Regions from separate parts of the Streptomyces sp. NPDC014907 genome, predicted to be linked through region 3. Evidence: riboswitches for the same ligand, from Rfam matches in the RefSeq annotation. Region 3 holds a riboswitch; each other region holds the start of a gene.
The links. Region 3 has a riboswitch for cyclic di-AMP ahead of ACZ3IL_RS09285 (M23 family metallopeptidase). Riboswitches for the same ligand answer to the same signal wherever they lie in the genome.
Positions count from the first base shown of each region.

Region 1 (3,584 bases), on a different contig from region 3:
CCTCTACCTGCTCTTCATGCTGGGCGGGCAGAACCAGTAGGCCGGGCGCCGGGCGGGTGGAGCCGCCGGGTCTACGCCTCCGTGAGCAGGCGCTCCCGCAGCCGCTCGCGCGTCTCCGGAGCCAGGCCCAGCCCCTCGGCGAGATAGGCGTCCACCGAGCCCCAGGTCGTGTCGATCGTCTCGAAGGCGGCCCGCAGGTACTCCGCGCGCGCGTCGAAGAGCGGGCTCAGCAACTCCATCACCTCGGGCCCCATGGCGTCCGGAGCGGTGGAGCCGCGGCGCACCTTGTAGCGGCGGTGCGGCTCGTTCGACTTCACGTAGTCGGCCTCGATCGCCTCGCGGTCGACCCCGACGGCGAGCAGGGTGATCGCGACGGCGAGCCCGGCGCGGTCCTTCCCCGCCGCGCAGTGCATCAGCGCCGGCACGCTCTCCTCCGCCATGGAGTGCAGGATGCGGCTGTGTTCCGTGGTTCGCTCGACCACCATCCTCCGGTACGAATCGGACATCCGGGCGGCCGCCCTGCCGTCGCCCAGGGCCTCCCGCAGCTGTGCGATCCCGCCGTCGCGCACCAGCTTCCAGAACTCCTTGCCGTCGGCCGGGTCGTTGAGCGGTATGTTCACGTTGCGCACGCCCGGCAGCTCGACGTCCGCGCCCTCGATCCGCCGGTCGGCCTCGTTGCGGAAGTCGAAGACGGTGTGCAGGCCGAGCGAGGCGAGGAAGGCGGCGTCGGCCTCGGTCGCGTGGGCCAGGTGGCCGCTGCGGAAGAGGCGGCCGGGGCGGACGGCACGCCCGTCCGCCGTCGGCAGGCCGCCCACGTCCCGGAAGTTGCGGACCCCCGCAAGCTCGGGCTCGACGGCTTCGGCGGGCGGGACCTGCGGCAACTGCTGCGTCACGGATGCTCCTGGGGGTCGGCGTTCGGGTGTCCGGCGCGGGACGGGTTCCTGGGGCAATCATCCGGGCGGGAGGCGCGTGGCGCACCCCCTCGGACGGTAATGGGGGAACTGTCCGAATTGAGGCCTTGGGTATAACAAGCCCTGGTTGAGGGGGAGATGGAAGGCGGCGCGTGAGCAGCGTCATAGAAGTGACGGATCGTGGCCGGGGGACCGGCGTGATTTCCGTACGCCAAAGGGAAATCGAAGGACCGTCATCCACGGAGGGTGACCGTGATCCCGCCGTAATGATCTAGCGGGGAATCCCGGGCCGGAGCAGTGGCTTGTTCGCGCCGACCCCGCTCGTCTAGCGTCACCGTCAATCCGGTCGGACCGCCGAATCCTGCCACCGTCCGGAATTCCACCCATCCCATGCGTGGCAGGAGCGGGGGACCCAGGAAGTACGCCGGTCCCGTGACACAGGACGGCTCGGGGTGAAGCCGCGTGAGAACGCGGCCGGACATCTCCAGTCCGAACCCGACAGCTCACCTCGCAGGCGCCGGAGAGGAACGATCCATGCCCGCGAAGGGTAAGCACCGCCGCCCGAAGAACAACCTCCTCACCCGCGGATTCGCCGCCGCCGGCACGGGAGGCGCCGTCGTCGCCCTCCCGCTCCTCGGAGCCACGGGCGCCCACGCCGCCGAGCAGGCCGCCCCGGCCGCCGCCCCCGCGCCGGCCGTCGTGGCCGCCTCCCAGGTGCAGGCCGTCCCGGTGAAGGCCACCCCCGCCGAGGCCGCCCCGGCCGCCGCGAGGAACACGCCGGTGACGTACTCCGTCGTCCGCGGCGACCACCTGTCGAAGATCGCCGCCGACCACCACGTCACGGGCGGCTGGCAGAAGCTGTACGAGGACAACCGCCGGACCATCGGCGCGGACCCCTCCCTCATCATGCCCGGCATGAAGCTCACCGTCGGCGCCCGGGGCTCCGCCCCCGCCGGCCCGAAGAGCGCCCCGGTCACGCGGAGTTCCGGGAAGGGCGACGACACCCCGCGCGCCTCCCGCGAGACCCGCCGCGCCGCCGCCCCGGCCGCCACCACCACGGACGCCCCCGGCGGCTCCACCGGCTCCCCGACCGGTTCCTCCACCGGCTGGGTCGCCCCCGTCACCGGCGGCTTCTCCACCCCGTACCGCGCCTCCGGCTCCATGTGGTCCTCCGGCTACCACACCGGTGTCGACTTCATCGCCTCCTCCGGCACCACCGTCCGCGCCGTCGGCGCCGGCACGGTCGTCTCCGCCGGCTGGAGCGGCTCCTACGGCAACGAGGTCGTCATCAAGCACGCCGACGGCAACTACTCGCAGTACGCCCACCTCTCCTCCCTCGCGGTCTCGGCCGGCCAGTCCGTCACCGGCGGCCAGCAGATCGGCCTCTCCGGCTCCACCGGCAACTCCACCGGCCCGCACCTGCACTTCGAGATCCGCACCTCGCCGAGCTACGGCTCGGACGTCGACCCGCTGGCATACCTGCGCGGACACGGCGTCTCCGTCTGACGAAAACGGCGAGAACCCCCTTTTCCGGCGGCCCGGCGCGAAAGCACCGGGCCGCCGTCGTATTCCGACGTGGCGGAATCTTTACCGGTGGCATATATCACCCGCCGTCAACCCCTCCTTACGGTCGCGTAGGTCACACGGAAGAAGGAATGATGTGCGTTCGTGGCAGACGATTCGAGATCAAGAGACATGAACGCATTCGGGTCGTACACGGCGATCGGTGACAGCTTCACCGAAGGCGTCGGAGACCCGGGCCCCGACGGGACGTACGTCGGCTGGGCGGACCGCTTCGCGGTCCTGCTCGCCGACCGGCTGCCGGAGCACGACTCCTTCCGCTACGCCAACCTGGCCGTACGGGGCCGGCTCCTCGACCAGATCGTGGCGGAACAGGTCCCCCGGGCGAAGGAACTCGCCCCCGACCTGGTGACCTTCTGCGCCGGCGGCAACGACATCATCCGTCCCGGCTCCGACCCGGACGACGTGGCCGAGCGCTTCGAGCGCGCCGTCGCCGACCTGACCTCCGCCGTCGGGACCGTCATGGTGACCACCGGCTTCGACACCCGCGACGTCCCCCTGCTCCGGCACCTGCGCGGCAAGATCGCCACCTACACCGCGCACGTCCGCGCCATCGCGGACCGCTACGACTGCCCGGTCCTCGACCTGTGGTCCCTGAAGTCCGTCCAGGACCGGCGGGCCTGGGACGGCGACCGCCTGCACCTCTCGCCCGAGGGACACACCCGGGTCGCCCTGCGCGCCGCCCAGGTCCTCGGCATCCCGGTGCCCGCCGACCCCGACCAGGCGTGGCCGCCGGTCCCGCCGCGCGGCACGCTCGAGGTGCGCCGCGACGACATCCAGTGGGCGAGGGAGCACCTCGTGCCCTGGATCGGGCGCCGGCTGCGCGGCGAGAGCTCCGGGGACCGCGTCGCGGCCAAGCGCCCCGACCTGATGCCCCTCGGGGACCTCATCGCCCTGTAGCGGGCGGCACGGCGGGAATCCGTTCCAGGACCCCGCCGGCGAACACGTCGTACAGCGGCAGCGTCTCCAGGTGGACGTAGCCGATGTGGCAGTCGCAGACGGCGAGGGGGCAGGGGCGGGGACGCAGGGCGGCGCGGTACGAGCCGTCGTACAGGTTGCCCAGCTCGGCCCTGACGAAGTGGCAGCGCCGCA
Region 1 covers NZ_JBVHEG010000004.1:454,662-458,245, reverse strand. Annotated here, with positions in the region: gene ACZ3IL_RS14265 (DUF6126 family protein) at 1-40, shown strand, start outside; gene ACZ3IL_RS14260 (tyrosine-protein phosphatase) at 72-893, opposite strand; cyclic di-AMP (ydaO/yuaA leader) riboswitch at 1,282-1,443, shown strand; gene ACZ3IL_RS14255 (peptidoglycan DD-metalloendopeptidase family protein) at 1,446-2,417, shown strand; gene ACZ3IL_RS14250 (SGNH/GDSL hydrolase family protein) at 2,580-3,392, shown strand; gene ACZ3IL_RS14245 (STM4011 family radical SAM protein) at 3,379-3,584, opposite strand, start outside.
Region 1: linked by a shared signal. The riboswitch ahead of ACZ3IL_RS14255 (peptidoglycan DD-metalloendopeptidase family protein) and the one ahead of ACZ3IL_RS09285 (M23 family metallopeptidase) in region 3 are both predicted to bind cyclic di-AMP.

Region 2 (3,584 bases), on a different contig from region 3:
CGCGCCACCGGTCCGAGGCGGGTCTCGTCCGTACGCTGCGCCCCCGGGCCGCCGAGTCGGACCTCCTCGACCTGGCGGGCAACGACTACCTCGGTCTCACCCGCAGGCCCGAGGTCACCGGGGCGGCGGCGGACGCGGCCCGGCGCTGGGGCGCCGGCTCCACCGGTTCCCGGCTCGTCACCGGCACCACCCGGCTGCACACCCGTCTGGAGCGCGAACTGGCCGGCTTCTGCGGTTTCGAGGCGGCCCTCGTCTTCTCCTCCGGCTACACCGCCAACCTCGCCGCGCTCACCGCGCTGACCGGCCGGGGCTCCCTGATCGTCTCGGACGCCTCCAACCACGCCTCCCTGGTGGACGGCTGCCGTCTGGCGCGCGCCGAGACCGCCGTCGTCCCGCACGCCGACCCCGAGGCCGTGCGCAAGACCCTGGAGGCGCACCCGGGGCGCCGGGCCCTCGTCGTCAGCGACTCCGTCTTCTCCGTGGACGGCGACAGGGCCCCGCTGCCGGAACTCGCCGCCGCCTGCCGCGCACACGGCGCCGGACTGGTGGTGGACGACGCCCACGGCTTCGGCGTCCTCGGCGACGGCGGCCGGGGCGCCCTCCACGAGGCCGGGCTCGCGGGGGCGGAGGACGTGGTCGCCACCCTGACCCTCTCCAAGTCCCTGGGCAGCCAGGGCGGCGCCGTCCTCGGGCCGGCCCGCGTGATCGAGCACCTGGTGAACGCGGCCCGCACCTTCATCTTCGACACCGGCCTCGCCCCGGCCGCCACGGGCGCCGCGCTCGCGAGCCTGCGGCTGATCGCGGCCGAACCGGGGCTCGCCGGACGGGTCCGCACCGTCGCCACCACCCTGTACGAACTGCTCACCGGAGCCGGTCTGTCCGTGACGCGGCCCGACGCGGCCGTGGTGTCGGTCCGCGCGCCCTCCCCGGAGGCGGCGCTGCGCTGGGCGGCGGACTGCCGGGAGCGGGGGCTGGCGGTCGGCTGCTTCCGGCCCCCGTCCGTGCCCGACGGCGTCTCGCGCCTGCGCCTGACGGCGCGCGCCGACCTGACGGACGCGCAGATCGGGCGCGCGGTGGAGACGGTCCTGCGGACCGCGCCCGCCGTCTGACGCGCCGGGGAAGCGGTCTTTCCGGCCGGGGGGCGCCCAAGGGCGTTCGGGAACGCCAGAGTTCACCGCTTCGGGCGACAGATGCGCCCTTGCCCCGGGGGAACGCCTCCCGGCGCGGCACCATCGGTGGGAATCTGGCGCGAAGCGCAATCCGGGGCACCGGCCCCGGCGGGAAAGGGACAGCGTCGTCATGGCAGACCATCAGGAAGCATCCGTCACGCTGCCGAGCGAACCCGCTTCGGTCTCCACGGCCCGGCGGTACGTCACGGAGGTGCTCGCCGGGTGGGGTCTGGACGGCGCCGCCGACCGGGCGGACGCGGTCCGGCTGATCGTCTCGGAGCTGGCCACCAACGCCGTCGTGCACACCTTCGGGCAGTCTCCCACCTTCACGGTGGCCCTCTGCCTGGAACGGGGGGAGCGGCTCCACATCGGCGTCACGGACAGCCATCCGCGCCTGCCCCGGCGCCTTCCGGCGGCGGTCCAGCAGGACAACGGCCGGGGCCTGGTCATCATCCGCTCCCTGGCCGCGGAGGCCGGGGGGCGTCTCTCCGTGACCCCCACCGCGGCGGGCGGCAAGACGGTCCGGATCACCCTGCCGTGGACGGCGGCCGCCCCCGTGGCGAGCCGGTGACGGGCGCTCCGCGCGGCGGGGGCGGGCGGGGCCGGTACGGCGGGGGCGGGCGGGGCCCGTACGGCGGGGCGGGCGAACCCCGTACGGAGCGGGACGGCGGAGGCGGGGACGGAGGGGCGGAGCGGGCGGAGGACGGCGGCGCCACCGTTCCTCCGGCCCGTCCTCCGCGCCCGCTCAGCGCCCGGGCGGGGTCACCGGACGCGTCCGTAGAAGACCTTCGACGACCAGATCTTGTCGAGCTTCACCCAGGAACCGGTCTTGGGGGAGTGCCAGATCCGGCCGTTCCCGGCGTAGATGCCCACGTGGTAGACCCGGCCGCCGGAGTGGAAGAAGACCAGGTCGCCCTTCTGCCGGCCGGCGGCGGAGACGTGCCGGGTCTTGTTGTACTGCTGCTGCGCGGTGCGGGGCAGCGACTTGCCCGCCTGCTTGTACGCGTAGAGCGTCAGGCCGGAGCAGTCGAACCGGGAGGGTCCCGCGGCTCCGTACCGGTAGGGGGCCCCCTTCTTGGAGGCGGCGACGTTCAGCGCCTTGCTCGCGTGCGAGGTCGTGGCCTGCGCCTCCGGCGCCGTGCCCGGTGCGAGCAGTGTGCCGCCGACGGCGGCGAGGGTGAGAGCCGAGACGGCTCCGGCCCGGGACAGCAGGGACGGGACGTGCATCTGCGCAGTCATGCGCAACCCTTCGTCAGCCGCCTGTGAAGGATGACCTGTCGGGTTCGGGCAGGCGAAGATGCCCGGCCGCGGTAGCGGCTTCACCCCGAGGGCCGGTCCCGCCGCGGAAACGGCGTGTACGGCCCGTACTGCTCGGGTCCTCCACTCCTGCCGGTCCAATCCTGTCGACCAGACGTCCGGGACGGCGGCAGGACTCGGCGTCCGCCCGGACCGCCCCGCCTCGGATGGCGGGGGCTTGTCGTCGGCAGGGATCTTGCCCCACTTCATGGTCGAAATCCGAGTGGAAGCGACTATTTGTGAGGCTCCTCACGACTGAACCATTCGGGTGGACAGGATGCTTTCGTGATCGTCGGAGGTTTGGGCGGCGACCCTCGCACCAGGCAACGGAACGTCCGATTCCGCCAGATGTGTACCGTCGGCGCGCAACTCGCCCCCTCCGCGCACCGGCTCACCGGCTCCACCGAACGGAGGAGCGTTTCCGCGCCCGGTGTCGGCCGTCCGGCCCTCGACACGACATGCCGGAATGTCAACGCGGCCGCGTCCGGGGAAGCGTGACCCGGGCGGTCCTGCGTTCCCCGTCCAGGGCGCGGAGGGCGCGCGCCAGGGTCTCCGCGTGGACCTCGCTCTCGCCCCGCGCGTGCATGAGCGCCAGCGCCTCGCGCAGCGCCTCGGCCCGCCCCACCAGGGCCTGAGCCGCCCTCAGGGCCCCGTAGGTGTGCGCGTTCCGGGAGGGGTTGATCCGCCCCAGGAGGTCGGCGGCCGCGAGGTACGCGTCGACCAGCTCGCCCTCGGCCCGCGTCAGGGCCGGCAGCGGCGGCGGTTCGGGAACCACGGTCCGCTCACCGCGCCGTGCCGCCGGCGGAGGCGCGCCGGCTCATGATCACATGGTCCACCAGCCCGTACCCGATCGCCGCCGGGGCGTCCAGGACCGTGAGGCGTTCGAGGTCGGCGTCGATCCGCTCCCTGCTCCGTCCGGTGTGCTCGACGAGCAACCCGGCCACGAGGGCGCGTTGGCGGAGCAGTTCGCGGGCCTGGACGTCGAGGTCGCTCGGCTGTCCCCGCAGGGGCTCGTCCAGGGCGGGCTGCCGCAGCGTGACCCGGGCGCCAGGGAGCATCGCGCGCTTGCCCGCCGTGCCGGCGGCGAGCAGCACGGCGGCGGTGGAGGCGGCCTGGCCC
Region 2 covers NZ_JBVHEG010000009.1:171,363-174,946, reverse strand. Annotated here, with positions in the region: gene ACZ3IL_RS22830 (8-amino-7-oxononanoate synthase) at 1-1,109, shown strand, start outside; gene ACZ3IL_RS22825 (ATP-binding protein) at 1,300-1,740, shown strand; gene ACZ3IL_RS22820 (C40 family peptidase) at 1,932-2,408, opposite strand; cyclic di-AMP (ydaO/yuaA leader) riboswitch at 2,412-2,542, opposite strand; gene ACZ3IL_RS22815 (hypothetical protein) at 2,935-3,240, opposite strand; gene ACZ3IL_RS22810 (ATP-dependent Clp protease proteolytic subunit) at 3,248-3,584, opposite strand, start outside.
Region 2: linked by a shared signal. The riboswitch ahead of ACZ3IL_RS22820 (C40 family peptidase) and the one ahead of ACZ3IL_RS09285 (M23 family metallopeptidase) in region 3 are both predicted to bind cyclic di-AMP.

Region 3 (3,584 bases):
TTCGCCGCCGCGCTCGCCGCGATCCTGGCGAACACCTTCGCGGTCCGCTGGATCGCCGCGACCACCGCCGACCCGGACTCGGCGGACACCCTCGGCGCCACGGTCGTCGCCCCCGTGGTGGAGGAGAGCGCGAAGGCCGCCGCGATCCTGCTGCTCTTCCTCTTCCGCCGGCGGAACTTCAACGGCCTCGTCGACGGCGTGGTCGTCGCCGGCTTCACCGCGACCGGCTTCGCCTTCACCGAGAACATCCTCTACCTCGGCAACGCCTTCGGCGAGGACCAGGAGATCGGCGCCCCCGGCATCGGCGCGGTGACCGTCGGGACCTTCTTCGTACGGGCCGTGATGTCGCCGTTCGCGCATCCGCTGTTCACCGTGTTCACCGGTCTCGGATTCGGTCTCGCCGCGCTCGCCCCGCGCGGCCGGCGGCTCCGCCGCGTCCTGCTGCCCCTGGCCGGACTGCTGCTCGCCATGGGCATGCACGCCGCCTGGAACGGCTCCGTCACCTTCGGGGGCGCCCTGGCCTTCTACGCGGTCTACGGGGCGCTCATGATGCCCGCCTTCGGGCTGCTGACCTGGCTCGCGGTGTGGAGCCGGCAGCGGGAGCTGCGGACGATAGCCGGGGAGCTCCCGGCGTACGCGGCGGCCGGCTGGCTCTCCCCCGCCGAACCGCTCGCCCTCTCCTCGATGCGGGCCCGCCGGACCGCCCGCACGGTCGCCGCCCGGACGTACGGCAAGCGGGCCGCCCGGGCCGTCGGCGAGTACGAGTCCTTCGCGACGACCCTCGCGTTCCTGCGCGACCGGGCCCGGCGCGGCACGGCCGGTCCCGACTTCGCGGCCCGCGAACGGGAACTGCTGCACCACCTGTGGCAGCGCCGCGCGGTCGCCTCGCCCGCGCTGACGTACGCGGCCCGGGCGACGGGACGGGTGTGGACGCCGCCGCAGTACCTGGACTACGGCGACTACAACCCGTACCGCGGATAGACCGCCGGCGCCCCCGCGAGGGGTCCCGGCCGGGGCGGGCCCGGGACCTCGGGCCACGGGCGCCGGGTCCTCAGACCGTGAGGCCCTTCGAGCGCAGCCACGCGCCCGGGTCGACGCCGCCGCCCCCGCCGGGGTGCACCTCCAGGTGGAGGTGGGCGCCGGAGACGTTGCCGGTGGCGCCGACGCGGCCGATGGTCTCGCCGGTGGACACGGTCTGGCCCGTGCCGACCGTCATGGACGACAGGTGGCAGTACCAGACCTCGGTGCCGTCCTCCAGCTCCAGGACGATCCGGTAGCCGTAGGAACCGGACCAGGCCGCCGACTTCACGGTGGCGCCGTGGACCGCCTTGAGCGGGGTGCCGGTGGGCGCCGCGAAGTCGAGGCCCGTGTGGTACCCGGAGGACCACATCGAACCGGACTGCATGTAGGTCGCGGTGACGGAGTACGAGGAGAGGGGGAGCGAGTAGCTCGCGGCGAGCCGGGCGAGGCGCTCGGCCTCGGCCTTCGCCTCGGCCGCGGCCTCCGCCTTCGCCCTGGCCTCCGCCTCGGCCTTCGCCTCCGCCTCGGCGGCCGCCTTCGCCGCCGCGTCCGCCTTGGCCTTCGCCTCCGCCGCGGCCTTCTCCGCCGCCGCCTTCTCCGCCGCGATCCTCTCGGCGGCGTCGGCGGAGGCCTGCTGCTGCTCGGCCTGCTGGAGGATGCGGGCGCGCAGCGCCTCGCCCGCGTCGGCGGTGCTCGGGGCCCCGGTCTTCAGGGCGGCCCGCGTGACCTGTCCGGTCCGCTCGCCGGTCCCGGTGGTGTAGGCGGTGGAGGTCAGCGGGTTCGGGTTGACGCGGTCCTCGGCGACCGTCTCCCGCTCCTCCTCGGGCAGGAGGGAGCCGACGCCGGGCAGGTCGTGGGCGTCCGGCAGGTCGAGGTCCGGGAGGTCCGGGAGCGAGATGGCCACCGGCGGCTTGTCCTGCGCGGTGGCGAGGCCGCCCGCGCCGACGGCCGCGATGACGCCGACGCCGAGGACGGTGGAGGAACGGGCGAAGTTGGAGCGCTGCTTGACGACCCGGTGCCGGCCGCCGGAGCGGTTCCGGTCACGCAGGGAATCCTCGGTGGGGTTCCACTCGGTGTCGGGGGCGGAGGGGGCCGCACCACCACCGAAGGCATCGAAGGGGGCTTCGGGGGCAGGGGGGTTGGACGCCACGGAGGCGCACTCCTTTCCTTCCTTCTCGCCTACCGGGTTAGCTGACGGGTTCGGAGCAGGAAGGTCTCCTACGGGCACGCCGCACGGGCGCGGCGGGCTCGATTCACCCCAAATGGTGGTTCCCCGGTTCCCTTTCGGGATTCGGCGCACGCGCGCGGCGCCGTCTCTTGCGACGGCTGGGACGACCGCGCTGCGTTATCGAACGTTAATAGACAGGAGGCCCCGTTTCCAAGCCGCTCTCCTTGATCATTCATTGAATTGGCAGGAAGTGTCCCGACTTGACCTCCCTTCAGCAGGGCGCGACGGAGGATCTCCAAACCCCCTGCGATCTGACGTTTTGTCAATCGTTATCCCAGTGACACCTCTCGACTACGGGTGGTGACCTCCTCCGCCCGGATGCACCACCGGCATCGTCCGGCGCCGTTCCGGCTGTCCCTCCCCGGGTCGGCTCAGCGCGAGCAGCGCCATGTCGTCCGTCGCCCCGCCGCCCGTGTGGCGGCGCACGTCGCCCACGAGCGCGTCGAGCAGTTCCTCGGGCCCGGGGAAGATCCGTCCGGCCAGCCGCGCCACCGGGTCGTAGAAGACGCCGGCCCCGTCCCGCGCCTCCGAGAGGCCGTCGGTGTAGAAGAGCAGCGTCGTGCCCGGCGGGTACGCGCGCGCCTCGGCCCGGTCCGGCCACGACGCCAGGTCCCCCATGCCGAGCGGCAGCGCCGGCCGGCTCGGGTCCACCGGTTCGACCCGTCCGTCCCCGTGCAGCACCAGCGGGGGCGGGTGCCCCCGGTTGACGACCCGCACGAACCCGTCGAAGGTGCCGCTGCCGCCGGCGCGCGGGATCTCGGCCAGGACGGCCGTGGTGAACCCCTCGACGGCGTCCAGGCCCTCCCGCCGGGTGCCCTCCCGGGTCAGCGCCCGTTCGAGCCGCTGCGCCACGCCCTCCAGGGTCCGTTCCTGCTCGGCCGCCTCCCGGAAGGCCCCGATGACGACGGCGACGGCCTCGACCGCCTCCATCCCCTTGCCCCGCACGTCCCCGACCACGAGTCGCACCCCGTAGGGGGTGTCCTGTACGGCGAAGAGGTCGCCGCCGACGAACGCGTCCGCCTGCGCCGCCTCGTAGCGGGCGGCGCACACGAGTCCGCCGATCCGTTCGGGGGGCGTCGGCAGCACCGCCTTCTGCGCGTTCTCCGCGATGACCCGGGCCGACGCGAGCCGTTTGCTGCTGCGGCGCACCACGCGGTTGATGAAGAGGGCGAGCCCGGAGACCGTGAACACGGTCAGGGTCTCGGCGACGGCCGGGGCGCGGGTCACGTCGTCGTTGCCGAGGTAGAGCCCGACCGAGGCGAGAACGGCGGCGATCCCGGTGAGCAGGGTCATGAGCAGGGAGAAGAAGGGCGCGGCGACCAGCGGGGCGGCGGCG
Region 3 covers NZ_JBVHEG010000003.1:20,096-23,679, forward strand. Annotated here, with positions in the region: gene ACZ3IL_RS09280 (PrsW family intramembrane metalloprotease) at 1-981, shown strand, start outside; gene ACZ3IL_RS09285 (M23 family metallopeptidase) at 1,052-2,170, opposite strand; cyclic di-AMP (ydaO/yuaA leader) riboswitch at 2,182-2,327, opposite strand; gene ACZ3IL_RS09290 (PP2C family protein-serine/threonine phosphatase) at 2,540-3,584, opposite strand, start outside.

Region 4 (3,584 bases), on a different contig from region 3:
CCTGAAATGCCGTGACCGCCGCAATCGCGGGGCACGGCATTTCTCCTTTCCCGTCCCCCTTTTTTCGGGCAGCACGAAAAGCGTCCGCCGAATTCCGCCCCCTTGCCCACGGTCTTGTATACGGTGGACGTGTTAATTCCGGGCGCTCGTCGTGTTGACGGCATGTTGCGGAACCCTCACACGGCCCCGCTCCGCCCCCTTGAGCCGGTGCAGCGGCAGCGAGCGCTCCGTGTGCAGCGCGGTCAGCACCCTCGCCCGCTCCGCGTCACCGCGCGCCACGGCGTCCACGATCGCGCCGTGCTCGGCCCAGGCGTCCACCGGCCGTCCGGGCTGCTCGATCGCGTACACCCAGGCGATCTTGTACCGCAACTGGGTGAGCAGCGCCGTCAGGGCCGGGCTGCCGCAGGCCTGCGCGAGCGTCTCGTGGAACCAGCCGCCGAGCGGGCGCAGATCCTCGCCCGGGCTCCGCTCGGCCCGTTCCTGACCCAGCCTGACCAGACCGCGCAGCACCTTGAGATGGGCCTCGGTGCGCCGCTGCGCGGCCCGCGCCGCCCCCAGCGGTTCGAGCAGCGCCCGCATGTCGAGCAGGTCGGCCGCCTCCCGCTCGGTGGGTTCGGCCACGTGTGCCCCCGCGTGGCGCCGGGTGAGGACGAAGCCCTCCGACTCCAGGGTGCGCAGCGCCTCGCGGACCGGGACGCGGGAGACCCCGTACCGGCGGGCGAGCTGCTCCTCGGTCAGCCGGCTCCCCCGCGCGAAGACGCCGGAGACGATGTCGTCCCGGATCGCCGTGCACACCGAATGCGCGGGAATACGCATGTCCGACCTCCGCCTCGTTCCGCGCGAGCCCATTCGGGCGGCGCCCGTTTCGCGCCCGGTCCACGACTCTATTGCAGCCCGCCGGAATTTCCGATGCCCCACCGGATTTCATGGGCTTCTTTTGGCCGAAGAAAAGCCCCGGCTCAGTGCGAGCCGGGGCTTTCTCGACGCGGGTGCCCCCCGGGTCCGGGGGCACGCGGAGGAGGCGGTGTCAGACGGCGACGCCGCGGGCGCGGAGGTAGGCGACCGGGTCGATGTCGGAGCCGTACTCGGGGCTCGTGCGCGCCTCGAAGTGGAGGTGCGGGCCGGTCGAGTTGCCGGACGAGCCCGAGACGCCGATCTGCTGTCCCGGCTCGACGGTCTGGCCGACGTACACCCCGATGGAGGAGAGGTGACCGTACTGGGTGTACGTGCCGTCGTTCATCCGGATGACGATGTTGTTGCCGTACGCGCCGCCCCAGCCGGTCTCGACGACGGTGCCGGAGCCGACGGAGACGACACGGCTGCCGTAGGCGGCGTGGAAGTCGACGCCGGAGTGGCTGCCGGAGGACCAGAGCGAACCGCCGGTCTTGTACCCGGTGGAGACGTACGAACCGGCGACGGGGAGCTGGAAGGAGTTCAGGCGGCGGCGCTCGGCCTCGCGGGCGGCGCGCTCCTTCGCCTCGCGGATCTCCTTCGCGCGGGCCTCGGCCTTGCGCTTCGCCTCGGCCCGGAGCTTCGCCTCGGCCGCGGCCTCGAAGGCCTGCCGGTCCTGGGCGGCGGCCTGGGCGTTGACGCGGTCGACGAGGGAGTCCTCGGTGATCACCTCGACGAGGCCGGTGTCCTCGGGCGAGCGGTGGTCCGTGTCGGCGGCGAGCGCCGGGGAGGCGAGGGTTCCGATGACGCCGGTGGTGGCCAGTGTCGCTGCGCCGGCGATGCCCGCGCCGCGGCGCGTCATCCGGCTCGGTCCACGATGCTTCCCGGTGGCACGGGTGAACGCCATGAAGACGCTGTTTCCTTTCCCTCCTTCTCGCCTACCGGGTTAGCTGACGGGTTCGGAGCAGGAAGGTCTCCTACGGGCCCCTCCGTACGGGACGAAGGCGTCCGATTCACCCCAGGGACTGCGTGCGGGTCCCCGGCTCCCCGGGCTCGCGCCTGACGGGGACTCGGCGATGGCTGTCCGGTGCCGCGGGTGCGGCGGGTACGACTGGCGAACAGCCGGATCGACGGTATGCGGGCCGCCAGTCGATCACCAACCGAACATGACCTTTTGTAAGACATGCCACAGGGCAGAAGATCACTCTTGCCGCCAATACGGACAATTCCCTTGCGGGTGGTCCCTCACGGCGCGCTTCTCCCCCGGAGGAACAGCGCCCTTGACGGGCCGTCGGGCCGGGACCCCGTGCGCGGGGCCGGCGGCGGTGGGCCGCCGGCCCCGCGAGGAGCGGTCAGCCGCCGACGACGGTGACCTCACCGATGCCGAGCGCGCGCACCGGCTCCGCGATCTGCGCCGCGTCGCCCACCAGGACGGTGACGAGCCGGTCCACCGGGAAGGCGCTGACGACGGCGGCGGTCGCCTCGACGGTGCCGGTCTCGGCCAGGCGCGCGTACAACCGCGCCTGGAAGTCGTCCGGCAGGTGCTGCTCCACCTGGTCGGCGAGCGTTCCGGCGACGGAGGCGGCCGTCTCGTACTTGAGCGGCGCCACCCCCACCAGGTTCTGCACGGCCGTCTCCCGTTCGGCGTCCGTGAGGCCCTCGGCGGCCAGGGTGCGCAGCACCTTCCACAGGTCGTCCAGGGCCGGGCCCGTGTGGGGGGTGTCGACGGAGCCGCTGATGGCGAGCATCGCGGCGCCGTTCCCCTCGGCGTCGGAGCGGAGCACCTGCCCGAAGGCCCGCACGCCGTACGTGTAGCCCTTCTCCTCGCGCAGCACCCGGTCCAGACGCGAGGTCAGGGTCCCGCCCAGGCAGTACGTGCCGAGGATCTGGGCCGGCCAGACGCTGGCGTGCCGGTCGGGGCCGATCCGGCCGATGAGCAGCTGGGTCTGGACGGCGCCGGGACGGTCCACGATGACGACCCTTCCGGTGTCGTCGGCGGTGATCGGCGGCATCGGGAGCGGCTCGCCCGGATCGCCGGTCCAGGCGCCCAGCGTCTCCGCCAGGACCTTCTCCAGGTCCACCCCGGTCAGGTCGCCCACGACCACGGCGGTCGCCGTGGCGGGCCGCACGTGCCTCTCGTAGAAGGCGCGGACCGCGGCGGCGTCGATCGCCGCGACGGTCTCCTCGGTGCCCTGGCGCGGCCGGGACATCCGGGACTCGGCCGGGAACAGCTCCTTGGAGAGCTGCTTGGCGGCCCGCCGGGCCGGACTGGCCGTCTCGTGCGGGATCTCGTCGAGACGGTTGCGCACCAGGCGCTCGACCTCGGTCTCCAGGAACGCCGGGGCGATCAGGGCCTCGGCGAGCAGACCGAGCGCCTTGGGCAGCCGGGAGACCGGGACCTCCAGGGAGACCCGTACACCGGGGTGGTCGGCGTGCGCGTCGAGCGTGGCGCCGCAGCGCTCCAGCTCGGCCGCGAACTCCTCGGCGGTGTGCTTGTCCGTGCCCTCGGACAGCGCGCGGGCCATGATGGTCGCGACGCCGTCGAGACCGGCCGGCTCGGCGTCCAGCGGGGCCGGCAGGAACAGTTCCACGGCCACGACCTGCTGGCCGGGGCGGTGGCTGGTGAGCACGGTCAGGCCGTTCTCCAGGGCGCCGCGGTCCGGGGCCGGGAAGGCCCAGGGCCGGGCGGTGCC
Region 4 covers NZ_JBVHEG010000013.1:99,157-102,740, reverse strand. Annotated here, with positions in the region: gene ACZ3IL_RS26305 (GntR family transcriptional regulator) at 133-816, opposite strand; gene ACZ3IL_RS26300 (M23 family metallopeptidase) at 1,028-1,798, opposite strand; cyclic di-AMP (ydaO/yuaA leader) riboswitch at 1,812-1,977, opposite strand; gene ACZ3IL_RS26295 (M16 family metallopeptidase) at 2,244-3,584, opposite strand, start outside.
Region 4: linked by a shared signal. The riboswitch ahead of ACZ3IL_RS26300 (M23 family metallopeptidase) and the one ahead of ACZ3IL_RS09285 (M23 family metallopeptidase) in region 3 are both predicted to bind cyclic di-AMP.